DNA from 3 places in the Streptomyces sp. NPDC045967 genome. Region 1 is predicted to be linked to each of the others. Evidence: predicted binding sites of a transcription regulator. Region 1 holds the regulator's gene; each other region holds the start of a gene.
The links. Region 1 encodes HrcA, which represses chaperone genes, less so after heat shock. Its sites were predicted from a motif close to TTNGCACTCNGNNNNNCNGAGTGCNAA; they were not measured.

Region 1 (5,520 bases):
GCGAGCCCCGCATCAGTCCGCCCGCGGCGATGAGGGGCAGCGCCACCGCCTCCCGCACCTGGGCCACGAGCGCGAGCAGGCCCACCGAGGCCGTGCCGTCGGTGCGCGGGTCGTCGCGGTGCGTGCCCTGGTGGCCGCCGGCCTCCACCCCCTGGACGCAGACGGCGTCCGCCCCGGCCTGCTGCGCGCGGCGGGCCTCCTCGACGGAGGTCGCGGTGACGACGGTGTACGTCCCCGCCCTGCGCAGCGACGCCAGGACCGCCGGGGCGGGGACGCCGAAGGTGAAGGAGACCACGGGGACCGGGTCCTCCAGGAGGATCGCGAGTTTGGCGTCGTAGCCGTCGTCGCAGGTGCCCATGACGTCCTCGTCGGCCAGCGAGACCTCGTACCAGCTCGCCTCGCCGGCCAGCTGCCCGCGGTACGCCTCGACGGCGGCCGGGTCCACGTGACCGGTCTGCGGCACGTGCAGGTTCACCCCGAAGGGGCGCCGGGTGAGGGCGCGCACCTGCTTGATCTCCTGGTACATGCCGTCCGCGGTCTTGTACCCGCCCGCCAGGAAGCCCAGTCCGCCCGCCTCGCACACGGCGGCGGCGAGCCGGGGGCAGGAGGCGCCGCCCGCCATGGGGGCCTGCACGATCGGGTATGCGCAGAGACCGTTCGCTGCCGAGGACATGCCCTGCATCGTGCCATGTCCCGCTCAGGGGGCCGAATCACGGCATTCGCCTGGCATAGTCCGCTTGCCGGCGCGGCCGGAACACACGGGACGAGCCCGGTCGGGGCATCCCCGGCCGGGCTCGTCCACAAGAGGTCGCAGGCGGTCAGCGGCCGTTGAAAGCGTCCTTCAGGCGGCTGAAGAGCCCCTGCTGGCCCGGCGCGAACTGGCCGGTCGGCCGCTCCTCGCCGCGCAGCTTCGCCAGCTGGCGCAGCAGCTCCTCCTGCTGGGCGTCCAGCTTGCCCGGGGTGGTCACCTCGACGTGCACGATCAGGTCGCCCCGCCCGCCGCCGCGCAGGTGGGTGACGCCCCGCCCATGCAGCGGGATGGACTGCCCCGACCCGGTGCCGGGCCGGATGTCGATCTCCTCCATGCCGTCCAGCGTCTCCAGCGGGCACTTGGTGCCGAGGGCCGCCGCCGTCATCGGGATGGTGACCGTGCAGTGCAGGTCGTCCCCGCGCCGCTGGAAGGTCGGGTGCGGCAGCTCGTGGATCTCCACGTACAGGTCGCCGGCGGGGCCGCCGCCGGGGCCGACCTCGCCCTCGCCCGCGAGCTGGATGCGGGTGCCGTTCTCGACACCGGCCGGGATCTTGACGGTGAGGCTGCGCCGGGAGCGGACCCGGCCGTCGCCCGCGCACTCGGGGCACGGGGTCGGGACGACGGTGCCGAAGCCCTGGCACTGCGGACAAGGCCGCGAGGTCATGACCTGGCCCAGGAAGGACCGGGTGACCTGCGAGACCTCGCCGCGGCCGCGGCACATGTCACACGTCTGCGCGGAGGTGCCGGGGGCGGCGCCCTCGCCGGAGCAGGTGGTGCAGACGACGGCCGTGTCGACCTGGATGTCCTTGGTGGTCCCGAAGGCCGCCTCGTCCAGCTCCAGGTCCAGGCGGATCATGGCGTCCTGGCCGCGCCGGGTCCGCGAGCGCGGGCCGCGCTGCGATGCCTGGCCGAAGAAGGCGTCCATGATGTCGGAGAAGTTGCCGAAGCCGCCCGCCCCGAAGCCGCCCGCGCCGCCACCGCCGCCGGAGGAGGACAGCGGGTCCCCGCCCAGGTCGTAGACCTGCTTCTTCTGCGGGTCCGAGAGCACCTCGTAGGCCGCGTTGATCTCCTTGAAGCGCTCCTGCGTCTTCGGGTCCGGATTCACGTCCGGGTGGAGTTCACGCGCGAGGCGCCGGAAGGCTTTCTTGATCTCGTCCTGCGATGCGTCGCGGCGCACGCCGAGAACGGCGTAGTAGTCCGTGGCCACTTACGACTCCGCCAGGATCTGTCCGACGTAACGTGCCACTGCGCGTACCGCTCCCATCGTTCCGGGGTAGTCCATGCGGGTCGGTCCGACCACGCCGAGTTTGGCGACCGTTTCGCCGCCCGAACCGTAACCGACCGAGACGACCGACGTGGAGTTCAGCCCCTCGTAGGCGTTCTCGTGCCCGATCCGTACGGCCATTCCCGACTCGCCGGCCTCGCCCAGCAGCTTGAGGAGCACGACCTGCTCCTCCAGCGCTTCGAGCACCGGCCTGATCGTCAGGGGAAAATCGTGTCCGAAGCGGGTGAGATTGGCGGTGCCGCCGATCATCAGCCGCTCTTCGGCTTCCTCGACCAGGGTCTCGAGGAGCGTCGAGAGCACGGTCGACACCGTGCCCCGGTCGTCCGCCTCGAAGGACTCCGGAAGGTCCTGGACGAGCGGCGGGACGTCGGTGAAGCGGCGCCCGACGACCCTGCTGTTGAGCCGCGCCCGCAGGTCGGCCAGCGATGCCTCCCCGAAGGGGCCGGGGCAGTCGATCAGCCGCTGCTCGACGCGCCCGGTGTCCGTGATCAGTACGAGCATCAGGCGCGCGGGAGCCAACGAGAGCAGCTCCACGTGCCGGACGGTCGACCGGGTCAGGCTCGGGTACTGGACGACGGCGACCTGCCGGGTCAGCTGCGCGAGCAGCCGCACCGTGCGGCCGACCACGTCGTCGAGGTCGACGGCGCCGTCGAGGAAGTTCTGGATGGCACGCCGCTCGGGACTCGACAGCGGCTTGACCCCCGCCAGCTTGTCGACGAAGAGGCGGTAGCCCTTGTCGGTGGGGATCCGGCCGGCGCTGGTGTGGGGCTGGGCGATGTAGCCCTCCTCCTCCAGCACGGCCATGTCGTTGCGCACGGTGGCGGGCGAGACGCCGAGCCGGTGCCGCTCGGTGAGCGCCTTGGAGCCGACCGGCTCCTCCGTCCCGACGTAGTCCTGGACGATGGCACGCAGCACTTCGAGTCTGCGTTCGCTGAGCATGCGCACACCTCCAGCTCTGGTCCGTTGCCGTGTTCGTGGTCCGCTGACTGGCACTCTGGCCGTTCGAGTGCCAGGGATCCCCCGCTCAGTGTACGGCCGGGTGGTCCGGCCCTGGCAAGGGAGGCCCGCCAGGGTAGCGTCGCGGCATGGACGTGCGATGGGAAGAGGCGGGCTGGGAAGGGCTGACCGCGAGGACCGGCCGGCGGCGGCTGCCGGTGTGGGACTGCACCGTGGGACTGGTGGTGGGGGACGATTCCGTGCTCCTGGTGGACCCGGGCTCCTCGCTGCGCGAAGGTGCGCGGGTGCGGGCGGAGGCGGAGCGGCTGACGGGCCGGCACGTGACCCATATCGCATTCACCCACGGACATTTCGACCACGTACTGGGCGCGGCCGCCTTCCCCGGCGCCGAGGTCTTCGGCGCGGTCGGGCTGGACGCGCTGCTCGCCACGGGCCGCGAGGAGCTGCGCGGGGACGCGGTGCGCCACGGCCTGGCCGAGGCGGAGGCCGCGGAGGCGGTGGAGCTGCTCGTGCCGCCGAAGCACCTGGTGTCGGGCGAGTGGACGCTGGAGCTGGGCGGGGTGCGGGTGCTGCTGGCCAACGTGGGCCCCGGGCACACGCGCCACGACCTCGCGGTCTTCGTGCCGGGCGAGCGGGAGACGGTGTTCTGCGGGGACCTGGTCGAGGAGTCGGGCGAGCCCTCGGCGGGCCCCGACGCGGCGCCCCGGCAGTGGCCCGCGGCCCTGGACCGGCTGCTGGCCCTGGGCGGGGACGACGCTCAGTACGTGCCGGGTCACGGAGCGGTGGTCACCGCCGCCTTCGTGCGGGGGCAACGCGCCGCACTGGCCGCCCGTTTCGGCGTGTCGTAGCCATGAGCGCGGTGCCTCTCCTACGCTCGGCCGGATGCGCGAGTACTCCCCCGACCTGACCCCCCAGTGGAAGCGCCCGAAGGCCGTGCCCGAGGTGGCGGCGGAGCCCGATCTGGTCGTCGAGGCGGCCGGTACGGACTTCTGCGGCGCGGTGGTGGCCTGCGAGGCGGGCACGGTGACCCTGGAGGACCGCTTCGGCAAGCGGCGGGTGTTCCCACTGGAGCCCCGTGGCTTCCTGCTCGACGGGGCCGTGGTGACCCTGGTCCGCCCCTCGCGCGGCCCCGCCGGGCCCCGGCGCACCGCTTCCGGCTCGATCGCCGTCCCGGGGGCCCGGGCGCGGGTGGCCCGGGCCGGGCGGATCTACGTGGAGGGCCGCCACGACGCCGAGCTGGTGGAGCGGGTCTGGGGCGACGACCTGCGGATCGAAGGGGTGGTGGTGGAGTACCTGGAGGGCATCGACGACCTCCCGGCCATCGTCGCCGACTTCGGCCCGGCCCCGGACGCCCGCCTGGGGATCCTGGTGGACCACCTGGTGCCGGGGTCCAAGGAGTCCCGCATCGCGGCGTCGGTGACCTCTCCGGACGTCCTGATCGTGGGCCACCCGTACGTGGACGTCTGGCAGGCGGTGAAGCCGTCCGCCCTGGGCATCGCCGCGTGGCCGGTGGTCCCGCGCGGCCAGGACTGGAAGACGGGTGTCTGCCGCGCGCTGGGCTGGCCGGAGAACACCGGCGCCGCCTGGCAGCACATCCTCTCCCGGGTGACCTCCTACAAGGACCTGGAGCCCACCCTGCTGGGCTCGGTGGAGCACCTCATCGACCACGTGACGGCTCCCTAGCACTGCCCGGGCCGGCGGGTGCCGGGGCCGGGGCCGGGGCCGCGGTCAGTCGACCAGGTCCCGGACCACCGCGTCGGCCAGCAGCCGCCCCCGCAGGGTCAGCACGGCGCGTCCCGCCCCGTACGGCTCCGCTTCCAGCAGCCCGTCCGCCAGGGCGCGGCGGGAGGCCTGGAGTCCCGCCGGGGCGAGCAGCGACAGCGGCACGCCGTCCACCAGCCGCAGCTCCAGCAGGATCCGCTCGACCCGCCGGTCCTCCTGCGACAGCAGCTCGCGCCCGGCCCCGGGGGACCGCCCCTCGGCCAGCGCGGCGGCGTAGGCCCCCGGGTGCTTGACGTTCCACCAGCGCACCCCGCCCACGTGCGAGTGCGCGCCCGGCCCCGCGCCCCACCAGTCGGCGCCGCGCCAGTAGAGCTCGTTGTGCAGGCAGCGCCCGGCCTCCGAGGCTGCCCAGTTCGACACCTCGTACCAGGAGTAGCCGGCCTGCGCCATCACCGCGTCCGCGATCAGGTAGCGGTCCGCGTGCACGTCGTCGTCCGTCATCGGGACCTCGCCCCGGCGGATCCGCCGCGCCAGCTGGGTGCCCTCCTCCACGATCAGCGCGTAGGCCGAGATGTGATCCGGTCCGGCGCCCAGCGCCGCGGAGAGCGAGGCCCGCCAGTCCTCGTCGGACTCACCGGGCGTGCCGTAGATCAGGTCCAGGTTGACGTGCTCGAAGCCCGCCTCCCGGGCCTCGGCGACGCAGGCCTCCGGGCGCCCGGGGGTGTGCGTGCGGTCCAGCACCTTCAGGACGTGCTGCCTGGCGCTCTGCATGCCGAAGGAGATCCGGTTGAAGCCGCCGGCCCGC
Region 2 (5,520 bases), on a different contig from region 1:
CCCCGGGCTCGGAGACGCCCCGGCGGACCGCCTCCCGGTCGGCGTCCGACAGGGCGGCGCAGATCCACAGCGCCTCCGGCTGCCGGGCCAGGGCCGCGGACAGGCCGGAGACGAGGCCGCCCCCGCCGCGCCGGGAGCTGAGGGTGCCTTCCGCATCGAGGGAATAGGACAGCGGGCCGCGGTTCGCGGCGACGAGTACCTGAGATGAAGCCATGTCGCGAACCTAGCCCGGCCCGGCCCCGCGCAAACTCCCGAACCCGTCAGGCCGCCCGCCGCCGGGCGTACTCCGCGACGCCCAGCATCGGCGGCCGCTCCTCGGTGTCCACCGGGTGGGTGCGCGGCACGAAGCCGCCCGGCCCCCGCTCGAACTGCGTCAGCTCCGGCCGGACGCGGGGATACCCCCGGCGGTGGCCCAGGGAGTGCCCGCGCGCGAGCCGCAGCTCGGCGGTGCGGTAGATCGCGGCGGCCATCCGGCCCAGCGCCTGACCGTCCTGATGGCGGTGGAGCCGTACGCCCACGTCCACCTGGGCCAGCGCGTCCAGTCCGACCGTGTGCAGCGCGTCGACCAGCAGGCCCAGCTCGACCCCGTACCCGACGGGGAACGGCAGCCGCTCCAGCAGCGAGCGGCGCACCGCGTACTCCCCGCCCAGCGGCTGCACGAAGCCGGCCAGCAGCGGCCAGTGCAGGTTGAGCAGCGGGCGCGCGACGAGTTCGGTGACCCGGCCCCCCTGCTCCGGCGTGCCCCCCGGGGCGGCAGCGCCGGCTCCCGCGGCCAGCGGGCGGTCGTACATCGCCTTCACGAACTGCACGTCCGGCTCGGTCAGCAGCGGCCCGACGATGCCGGAGACGAAGGTGGCCGAGAAGTCCCGCAGGTCGGCGTCGACGAAGCAGACGACGTCCCCGGTGGTGGCCAGCAGGGAGCGCCACAGCACCTCGCCCTTGCCGGCCAGTGCGGGGATGCGCGGCAGGATGTCGTCCCGGTGCACCACGTGGGCGCCCGCCTTCGCCGCGACGTCCGCCGTAGCGTCACTGGAGCCCGAGTCGACCACGACCAGCTCGTCCACCAGCGGGACCGGCAGCCCCTCGATCAGATCGCGCCGGATCACCTCGACGATCGCGCCGACCGTCGCCTCCTCGTCGAGCGCCGGCAGCACCACGCTGACCGTGGTCCCAGCTGCCCGTTTGCGCTCCAGCAACTGGTCGAGCGGTCGGTCGGCGGCGGACCAGGAGCGGTCGGCCAGCCAGCGCTCCACCTCTTCCAGCACCCTGAGTACTCCCTGCAGCTTGGTCGGATTGACCGAAAAGTGATCCATCTCGCGGTTCGGACGCCTGTCTCAACGCCACGGACCTTCGGTTACAGTCTTGAACAACGCGCAGGACCGCCGCATGCCGGGGGCCCTTCGCGTACAAACGCACCGGCGCGCCACAGAGCGCGTGTGCCGGTGCCATACCGCTCATCCAGAGGGGCAGAGGGACACGGCCCGTTGAAGCCCCGGCAACCCTCCAGTCGGTTCTCGTGATGCGACACGCATCCTGCGGGGCCCCGGCTAGGGAAGGTGCCAATTCCGTCTCATGGCGAAGTGCGCCATGGGGAAGATGAGGAGAAAGGGCCTCGCCATCATGGCTGCACAGACTGTTCCCACCTCTGTCGATCTCGGACCCGCCACCGGACTTTCCTGTCGCGAGTGCGGTACCCGTTTCGAACTCGGCCCCCTCTTCGCGTGCGTCGAGTGCTTCGGACCCCTGGAAGTCGCCTACGACCTCCCCACGGGCGATCCGGCCGCCCTGCGCGCCGCGATCGAGGCCGGCCCGAACAACATCTGGCGCTACGCGCCGCTCCTGCCGGTCCCCGCGGACGTGGCGTCCAAGCCCAGTCTGAACCCCGGCTTCACCAAGCTCGTGGACGCGGCCAACCTCGCCAAGGAACTCGGCGTCACCGGCAAGCTCTACGTCAAGGACGACTCCGGCAACCCGACGCACTCCTTCAAGGACCGCGTCGTGGCCATCGCCGTCGAGGCGGCCCGCGCCTTCGGCTTCACCACCCTCTCCTGCTCCTCCACCGGCAACCTGGCCGGCGCCGTCGGCGCCGCGGCCGCCCGGGCCGGTTTCCGCTCCTGCGTGTTCATCCCGCACGACCTGGAGCAGGGCAAGGTCGTCATGGCCGGTGTCTACGGCGGCGAGCTCGTCGGCATCGAGGGCAACTACGACGACGTGAACCGCTTCTGCTCCGAGCTCATCGGCGACCCGCTGGGCGAGGGCTGGGGCTTCGTCAACGTCAACCTGCGCCCGTACTACGGCGAGGGCTCCAAGACCCTGGCGTACGAGATCTGCGAGCAGCTCGGCTGGCGGCTGCCCGACCAGATCGTCATCCCGATCGCGTCCGGCTCGCAGCTCACGAAGATCGACAAGGGTCTGCAGGAGCTGATCAGGCTGGGCCTGGTCGAGGACAGGCCGTACAAGATCTTCGGCGCCCAGGCCGAGGGCTGCTCCCCGGTGTCGACCGCCTTCAAGGCCGGTCACGACGTGGTCCGCCCCCAGAAGCCGAACACCATCGCCAAGTCCCTGGCGATCGGCAACCCGGCGGACGGCCCGTACGTCCTGGACATCGCACGGCGCACCGGCGGCTTCGTCGAGGACGTCACCGACGAGCAGGTCGTCGAGGCCATCAAGATCCTCGCCCAGACCGAGGGCATCTTCGCCGAGACCGCGGGCGGCGTGACCGTCGGCGTGACGAAGAAGCTGATCGAGAACGGGCAGCTGGACCCCGCCCTGACCACCGTCATCCTGAACACCGGTGACGGCCTGAAGACCCTGGAGGCGGTGGCCGCGGACAGCGGCCAGACCGCCACCATCCGCCCGAGCCTGGACGCGTTCCGCGCCGCCGGCCTGGCCTGACCCTCCCCTGATACTCCCGGAAAGGCAGTAGCGCCATGAGCGTCATCGTCCGCATCCCCACCATCCTGCGCACCTACACCGGCGGTCAGGCCGAGGTCCCGGCCGAGGGCGCCACCCTCGCCGAGGTCATCGAGTCCCTGGAGAAGAGCCACCCGGGCATCGCCGCGCGCGTCCTGGACGACCAGGGCAAGCTCCGCCGGTTCGTCAACGTCTACGTGAACGACGACGACGTGCGCTTCGAGGGCGGGCTGCAGGCGGCGACGCCGGACGGCGCGGGCGTCTCGATCATTCCCGCGGTCGCCGGGGGCTGACCGTTCGGGCGCCGGAAACCGTAATTACCCCCTCCGTTAATAAGCGGAGGGGGTAATTCTGTTTGATTGGGCGCGGTAGGGTTGGGGAAGTCCCCTCCGCCGGTCTTGCCACCCGCATATGAACCGGTCGCGCCAGGGTCGACATCGGGTCAATGTGCAAGTGCGCTATGGGCTATTGGCGAGCTATGCCGGGCCCGAGTTGCCCGGGAATCTGCCGGATTTTCAGTCTTTTTCGATATTTCCCCGTGTCCAGAATTCTCGTCGGATTGACCTGTTGCAGACAGCACCGGCGCGGATACATTCAGCCTCGGTCGACGCGTTCCGACGCAAGTGATGACCCGGGATCGCGAAGTGCGTTCCTGCGCAAGGGCCAGTAATAGGGGAGTTAGGCATGGCTCAGGGCACCGTCAAGTGGTTCAACGCGGAGAAGGGCTACGGCTTCATCGCGGTCGACGGTGGTGCGGATGTGTTCGTCCACTACAGCGCCATCCAGATGGACGGGTACCGCACCCTTGAAGAGGGTCAGCGGGTCGAGTTCGAGATCTCGCAGGGCCAGAAGGGTCCGCAGGCGGACATGGTCAAGCTCGCACTCGGCTAGTACTGGCGCGATCGACCGCCCACGCGTACAGAGGGGCCCACATCCCGGAGACGGGATGTGGGCCCCTCGCGCGTGGGGGTGTGTCCACACGTGTTCACCGGGGTGTTCGTCCAAGCCGCTTGCACTCGCGGGGGTCGAGTGCTAATCATTGGCGTTAGCACTCTCCAGGTGAGAGTGCTACTGAAACGAGGACCGGGTCGGTGAGGCCCGCGGGGTTCGGCGGGAAGGAACCGCCGAACACGCAGGCCGTCCGTCGCGGGCGCGGGCGCGGTCCTGGGAGCAATCCACCGCTGTCCGGGAGGACCACTTCAGATGGCCAAGATCATTGCGTTCGACGAGGAGGCCCGGCGCGGTCTCGAGCGTGGGATGAACCAGCTCGCCGACGCCGTCAAGGTCACCCTTGGCCCCAAGGGTCGCAACGTCGTCCTTGAGAAGAAGTGGGGCGCCCCCACGATCACCAACGATGGTGTCTCCATCGCCAAGGAGATCGAGCTCGAGGACCCGTACGAGAAGATCGGCGCCGAGCTGGTCAAGGAAGTCGCCAAGAAGACGGACGACGTCGCCGGCGACGGTACGACCACCGCGACCGTGCTCGCCCAGGCGCTCGTCCGCGAGGGCCTGCGCAACGTGGCGGCCGGCGCCAACCCGATGGCCCTCAAGCGTGGTATCGAGAAGGCCGTCGAGGCCGTCTCCGCCGCCCTGCTCGCCCAGGCCAAGGATGTCGAGACCAAGGAGCAGATCGCTTCCACGGCCTCCATCTCCGCCGCCGACACCCAGATCGGCGAGCTCATCGCCGAGGCCATGGACAAGGTCGGCAAGGAAGGCGTCATCACCGTCGAGGAGTCCCAGACCTTCGGTCTGGAGCTCGAGCTCACCGAAGGCATGCGCTTCGACAAGGGCTACATCTCGGCGTACTTCGCCACCGACATGGAGCGTATGGAGTCGTCCCTCGACGACCCGTACATCCTGATCGTCAACTCCAAGATCGGCTCGGTCAAGGACCTGCTGCCGCTCCTGGAGAAGGTCATGCAGTCCGGCAAGCCGCTGCTGATCATCGCCGAGGACGTCGAGGGCGAGGCCCTGTCGACCCTGGTCGTCAACAAGATCCGCGGCACCTTCAAGTCCGTCGCCGTCAAGGCCCCGGGCTTCGGCGACCGCCGCAAGGCCATGCTCGGCGACATCGCCATCCTCACCGGTGGCACGGTCATCTCCGAGGAGGTCGGCCTCAAGCTCGAGAACGCCGGTCTCGACCTGCTCGGCCGCGCCCGCAAGGTCGTCATCACCAAGGACGAGACCACCATCGTCGACGGTGCCGGTGACAGCGACCAGGTCCAGGGCCGCGTCAACCAGATCCGCGCCGAGATCGAGAACTCCGACTCGGACTACGACCGCGAGAAGCTCCAGGAGCGCCTCGCGAAGCTGGCCGGCGGCGTGGCCGTCATCAAGGCCGGCGCCGCGACCGAGGTCGAGCTCAAGGAGCGCAAGCACCGCATCGAGGACGCCGTTCGCAACGCGAAGGCGGCCGTCGAGGAGGGCATCGTCGCCGGTGGTGGCGTGGCCCTGCTCCAGGCCTCCTCGGTCTTCGAGAAGCTCGACCTGCAGGGTGACGAGGCGACCGGCGCCAACGCCGTGAAGCTCGCCCTGGAGGCTCCGCTCAAGCAGATCGCCGTCAACGGCGGTCTCGAGGGTGGCGTCGTCGTGGAGAAGGTCCGCAAC
Region 3 (5,520 bases), on a different contig from region 1:
CCGCGCGCCTGGGCGACCGGTGGCGGGTCGGCGCGGACCTGGTCCTCGAAGTCGCCTCGGCCCGCATCCCGTGCCGGACCTTCCAGGGGGCCCTCGGGGAGAGCGCCTGGGTCAAGCGGTTCACCCGCGCGGCCCGGCCGGGCGCGTACTTGCGGGTGATCCGGGAGGGGTCGGTCTCACCGGGCGACAGCATCGAGATCATCCACCGCCCGGACCACGACGTCACGGTGCAGCTGTGGTTCCGCGCGTTCACCACCGAGCGCGCCCTGCTGCCGCGCACCCTGGCGGCGGGGGCCGCGATGGAGCCGGAGGCCCACGAGCAGGTGCGGGAGTACCTGGCGAAGTACGGGGCCGGGAACGGGGCGGGGGACGGGGCGGGGTAACACCGTCAGCCGGGGCGGCTAGGTTGCGCCTATGACGATTGCGTTGATTACGGGATCCACGGCGGGCATCGGCGCCGCCTTCGCCCGGCGGCTCGCCGCCCAGGGCCACAACCTGGTGCTGGTGGCGCGCGACACCAAGCGGCTCGGCGAGCAGGCGACCGAACTGCACGACCGGCACGGCATCGAGGCCGAGGTGCTGGCCGCCGACCTCTCCACGGAGGAGGGCATCGCGGCGGTCGAGCGGCGCCTCGACGACCGCACCCACCCGGTCGACCTGCTGGTCAACAACGCCGGGTTCGGCAACAAGGGCCGCTACCTCGAAGTCTCCATGGCCGACGAGCTGACCATGCTCAAGGTGCACGTCGAGGCCGTGCTGCGGCTGACCTCGGCGGCCACCGGGTCGATGCGCTCACGCGGCCGGGGCGGCGTGATCAACGTGGCCTCGGTGGCGGCGTTCGTACCGCGCGGCACCTACGGGGCGAGCAAGGCCTGGGTCGTGCAGTTCACCCAGGGTGCGGCGCGGGACCTGGCCGGGTCCGGGGTACGGCTGATGGCCCTGTGCCCCGGCTTCGTCCGCACGGAGTTCCACGAGCGGGCCGGCATGGGCACCGACAACATCCCCGGCTGGATGTGGCTCGACGCCGACAAGCTGGTGGCCGCGGCCCTGGCGGACCTGGCCCGGGGCAGGACGGTGTCGATCCCCGACCCCCGGTACAAGGCGCTGATGGGCCTGGTGAAGCTGACGCCGCGCGGGCTGCTGGGCGGCGTGTCGTCCCGTACGGGGCGAAAGTACGGCCCGCAGTGACCCCGGCGACTTACCGGTAAACCCGCCGAATGGGTGGAATCTACCTAAAATGGACGTATCCCATCCAGCCCGGGAGACGCCATGACATTCGTACAGATCATCGATTACAAGACCAGCCGGCAGGACGACCTCGACCAGCTGCTCGACCGGTACGTCTCGCAGAGCCAGGGCAGGCGCACCGTCACCCACAGCATCGTGGGCCAGGACCGCGACGACGCGCACCACTACATGGACGTGGTCGAATTCCCCTCGTACGAAGAGGCCATGAGGAACTCCCGGCTCCCGGAGACGGACACGATGTTCCAGGAGATGATGGCCCTCTGCGAGGGGATGCCGACCTTCACGAACCTCGACGTGGTCCGCGACGAGAACCTCAACAAGCACATGGTCAACCGGATGTTCGACGAGTGCATCATGAACGGGAACCTCGACGTCGTCGACGAGGTGTTCGCGCCCGGGTACATCGACCACGACCCGATGAAAGACGGCGCCGCCACCGGACGGGACGTCATGCGCGACGACGTCACGGCGTGGCGGGCGGCCTTCGACTACCGCTTCACCACGGACGCCCAGCTGGCCGAGGGCGACTACGTCACGACCGTGTGGAGCTGGGCCGGAACGCACAAGGGCGAGTTCATGGGCATCGCGCCGACCGGCCGGGAGTGCACGATGACCGGCACCACCACGTTCCGCTGCGAGGACGGAATGATCGCGGAGGGCTGGTGGCACATGGACACCATGGGCCTGATGCGCCAACTCGGCGCGATGTAGAGCCGGTCGGGTCCGGCCCGGCTCCCGCATCGGACCCGGCTCGCGCCGAGAAAACGGGAGGGCCCCGTTCCGCAGATGCGGAACGGGGCCCTCCCGTTGATGCGGGGCGTGATCAGTGGCTGTGGCCGTGACCGTGGCCGTGGCCCGCGTCGCCCTCGTCCTCGGCCGGCTTCTCGACGACCAGGGTCTCGGTCGTGAGCAGCAGCGAGGCGATGGAAGCGGCGTTCTCCAGCGCGGAGCGGGTGACCTTCACCGGGTCGATGACGCCGGCCTTGACCAGGTCGCCGTACTCGCCGGTGGCGGCGTTGAAGCCCTGGCCCTTGTCGAGCTCGGCGACCTTCGAGGTGATGACGTATCCCTCGAGGCCGGCGTTCTCGGCGATCCAGCGCAGCGGCTCGACGGCGGCGCGGCGCACGACCGCGACACCGGTGGCCTCGTCGCCGCTCAGGCCGAGGTTGCCCTCGAGGACCTTGACGGCGTGGACGAGCGCGGAGCCACCGCCGGAGACGATGCCCTCCTCGACCGCGGCGCGGGTCGCCGAGATGGCGTCCTCGAGGCGGTGCTTCTTCTCCTTGAGCTCCACCTCGGTGGCGGCGCCGACCTTGATGACGCAGACGCCGCCGGCGAGCTTCGCCAGGCGCTCCTGCAGCTTCTCGCGGTCCCAGTCGGAGTCGGTGGACTCGATCTCGGCCTTGATCTGGTTGACGCGGCCGACGACTTCCTCGTGGCTGCCGCCACCGTCGACGATGGTCGTGTCGTCCTTGGAGATCGTGACGCGGCGGGCGGTGCCCAGCACATCCAGACCGGCCTGGTCGAGCTTGAGGCCGACCTCCTCGGCGATGACGGTGGCACCGGTGAGGGTGGCCATGTCCTGGAGCATCGCCTTGCGGCGGTCACCGAAGCCGGGGGCCTTGACGGCCACCGCGTTGAAGGTGCCGCGGATCTTGTTGACGACGAGGGTGGAGAGCGCCTCGCCCTCGACGTCTTCGGCGATGATCAGCAGCGGCTTCGAGGCGCCGGCCTGGATGACCTTCTCGAGCAGCGGCAGGAGGTCCTGGATGGAGGAGATCTTGCCCTGGTTGATCAGGATGTACGGGTCGTCGAGGACGGCCTCCATACGCTCCTGGTCGGAGACCATGTACGGCGAGAGGTAGCCCTTGTCGAAGGCCATGCCCTCGGTGAACTCGAGCTCCAGGCCGAAGGCGTTGGACTCCTCGACGGTGATGACACCGTCCTTGCCGACCTTGTCCATCGCCTCGGCGATGAGCTCGCCGACCTGCTGGTCCTGCGCGGAGAGCGCGGCCACGGCGGCGATGTCGGACTTGTCCTCGATCGGGCGGGCGGTCGCCAGGAGCTCCTCGGAGACGGCCTTGACCGCGGCGTCGATGCCCTTCTTCAGGGCGGCGGGGGACGCGCCGGCGGCCACGTTGCGCAGGCCCTCGCGGACCAGCGCCTGGGCCAGCACGGTGGCGGTGGTGGTGCCGTCACCCGCGATGTCGTTGGTCTTGGTCGCCACCTCCTTCACGAGCTGCGCGCCCAGGTTCTCGTACGGGTCGTCCAGCTCGACCTCGCGGGCGATGGTGACACCGTCGTTGGTGATGGTGGGGGCGCCGAACTTCTTGTCGATGACGACGTTGCGGCCCTTGGGGCCGATCGTCACCTTGACCGTGTCGGCAAGCTTGTTGACGCCGCGCTCGAGGGCGCGACGGGCGTCCTCGTCGAACTTCAGGATCTTCGCCATGGGAGCGGTTCAGCCCTCTCGAAAACTCGGGTTTAACGAACTGCGCCCCCCGCCGCCCGGCAATCAGCGGGGTGACCAGGGGCGCAGCTCAAAGCAAAACGTGAAGTACCGGTGGTGCTTACTTCTCGACGATCGCGAGGACGTCGCGGGCCGAGAGGACGAGGTACTCCTCGCCGCTGTACTTCACTTCGGTGCCGCCGTACTTGCTGTACAGCACGATGTCGCCGACGCTGACGTCCAGCGGGAGACGCTGGCCGTCCTCGAAGCGACCCGGGCCCACCGCGAGGACGACGCCCTCCTGGGGCTTCTCCTTCGCGGTGTCCGGGATGACCAGGCCGGAGGCCGTGGTCTGCTCGGCGTCGAGCGGCTGGACCACAATGCGGTCCTCAAGCGGCTTGATGGCAACCTTGGAGCTGGCGGTCGTCACGATCCGACCTCCCCCTTCGGAGATCCGGGGTTAACTGTCTGAGGTGGCGACCAGGTCGATCCGTCGTCGCGGGTGCCGGACCTGCCTGTCGCTGTGTTGGCACTCACCCGGGGTGAGTGCCAGGTGCGACACTATTCCGGCGATTAGCACTCGGTCAAGCGGAGTGCCAATTCCCGATGCTCGGGCGTTGCGCGGCGCGGCCCCCCGGAGCCACCGAAACCCTCGGCTCGCGGCCGTTCGACGCCCTCGGGCGGCGGCTCCGCACGGTTCCGAAAGCTGCCATAAGCAGCCGTAACCAGCCATAAGGAACCATGGGCAGGGCAGCCACGTCGTACAAGACATGAAGATGAAGCGCCTCGTCGCCGAGCAGATCGGGCCGGGAATCCCGTGCGCGGACTGAAGCCCCTGACGCCGGCGGGCTCGCGCCGCCGCACCGAGGCGCTGCTGCTGGTCTTCGTCGTCGCCACAGCCGTCCTCGGCCACGCCAACGCCGGCCTCGCCATGAACGGCGCGCTGCCGCCCAACCTCGCGGGGTTCACGGTCAGCATGACGCTGCTGTCGCTGGTCGGACACCTGGGCATCCGACGGTTCGCGGCCTACGCCGACCCGCTGGTCTTCCCGCTGGCCATGCTGCTGACCGGGCTGGGGCTGGTGCTGATCCACCGGCTGGACCAGGGGTACATCGAGCGGTACGGCTCGGACGCGAACGCTCCGGGGCAACTGGTGTGGACGGTGATCGGCGTCGCCGCGTGCCTCCTGGTGGTGGCGCTGCTGCGCGACCACCGGCTGCTGCAGCGGTTCATCTACCTCACGATGGCCGTCGCGCTGGTGCTGCTGATCGCGCCCGCGTTCTTCGGCGCGGACACCTACGGTGCCAAGCGGTGGATCATCCTCTTCGGCTTCTCGCTGCAGCCGGGCGAGTTCGTGAAGATCATGATCGCGATCTTCTTCGCCGGGTACCTGGTGATCCACCGGGACTCGCTCGCCCTGACGGGGCGGCGGTTCCTCGGCGTGCGGCTGCCCCCGATGCGGCAGCTGGGGCCGATCATCACCGTCTGGATCGTCTCGATGCTGGTGCTGGTCTTCGAACGCGACCTCGGCACCTCGCTGATCTTCTTCGGCGTCTTCGTGGTGATGCTGTACGTGGCCACCGAGCGGACCAGCTGGATCGTGTGCGGCCTGTTCATGGCGGCGGTGGGCGCCTTCGCGGTGGGCTCGACGGAACCGCACGTCAAGGCGCGCGTGGCCGCATGGCTCGACCCTTTGTCGTACTACCGCGAGAACCGGCCGGCCGGGGTCACCTCGGACCAGTCGGCGCAGGCGCTGTTCAGCTTCGGCACCGGCGGTGTGTCGGGGACGGGCCTGGGCATGGGGCACCCGGAGCTGATCAAGT

Region 2: groL (chaperonin GroEL) is a predicted target of HrcA. The motif match lies at 3,923-3,949, and genes of this name have one in related genera.
Region 3: groES (co-chaperone GroES) is a predicted target of HrcA. The motif match lies at 4,271-4,297, and genes of this name have one in related genera.

What each region holds. Positions count from the first base shown of each region.
Region 1 is NZ_JBWKLE010000001.1:112,008-117,527, reverse strand. It holds gene AC07FY_RS00535 (nitronate monooxygenase) at 1-673, opposite strand, end outside; gene dnaJ (molecular chaperone DnaJ) at 819-1,958, opposite strand; gene hrcA (heat-inducible transcriptional repressor HrcA) at 1,959-2,975, opposite strand; gene AC07FY_RS00520 (MBL fold metallo-hydrolase) at 3,122-3,841, shown strand; gene AC07FY_RS00515 (DUF3097 domain-containing protein) at 3,876-4,676, shown strand; gene hemW (radical SAM family heme chaperone HemW) at 4,722-5,520, opposite strand, start outside.
Region 2 is NZ_JBWKLE010000005.1:287,801-293,320, reverse strand. It holds gene AC07FY_RS14190 (alpha,alpha-trehalose-phosphate synthase (UDP-forming)) at 1-214, opposite strand, end outside; gene AC07FY_RS14185 (glucosyl-3-phosphoglycerate synthase) at 261-1,265, opposite strand; SAM riboswitch class I at 1,452-1,603, shown strand; gene thrC (threonine synthase) at 1,597-2,895, shown strand; gene AC07FY_RS14175 (MoaD/ThiS family protein) at 2,931-3,206, shown strand; gene AC07FY_RS14170 (cold-shock protein) at 3,598-3,804, shown strand; gene groL (chaperonin GroEL) at 4,117-5,520, shown strand, end outside.
Region 3 is NZ_JBWKLE010000005.1:6,797-12,316, forward strand. It holds gene AC07FY_RS12775 (MOSC domain-containing protein) at 1-383, shown strand, start outside; gene AC07FY_RS12780 (SDR family NAD(P)-dependent oxidoreductase) at 415-1,188, shown strand; gene AC07FY_RS12785 (ester cyclase) at 1,270-1,959, shown strand; gene groL (chaperonin GroEL) at 2,072-3,700, opposite strand; gene groES (co-chaperone GroES) at 3,819-4,127, opposite strand; gene AC07FY_RS12800 (FtsW/RodA/SpoVE family cell cycle protein) at 4,515-5,520, shown strand, end outside.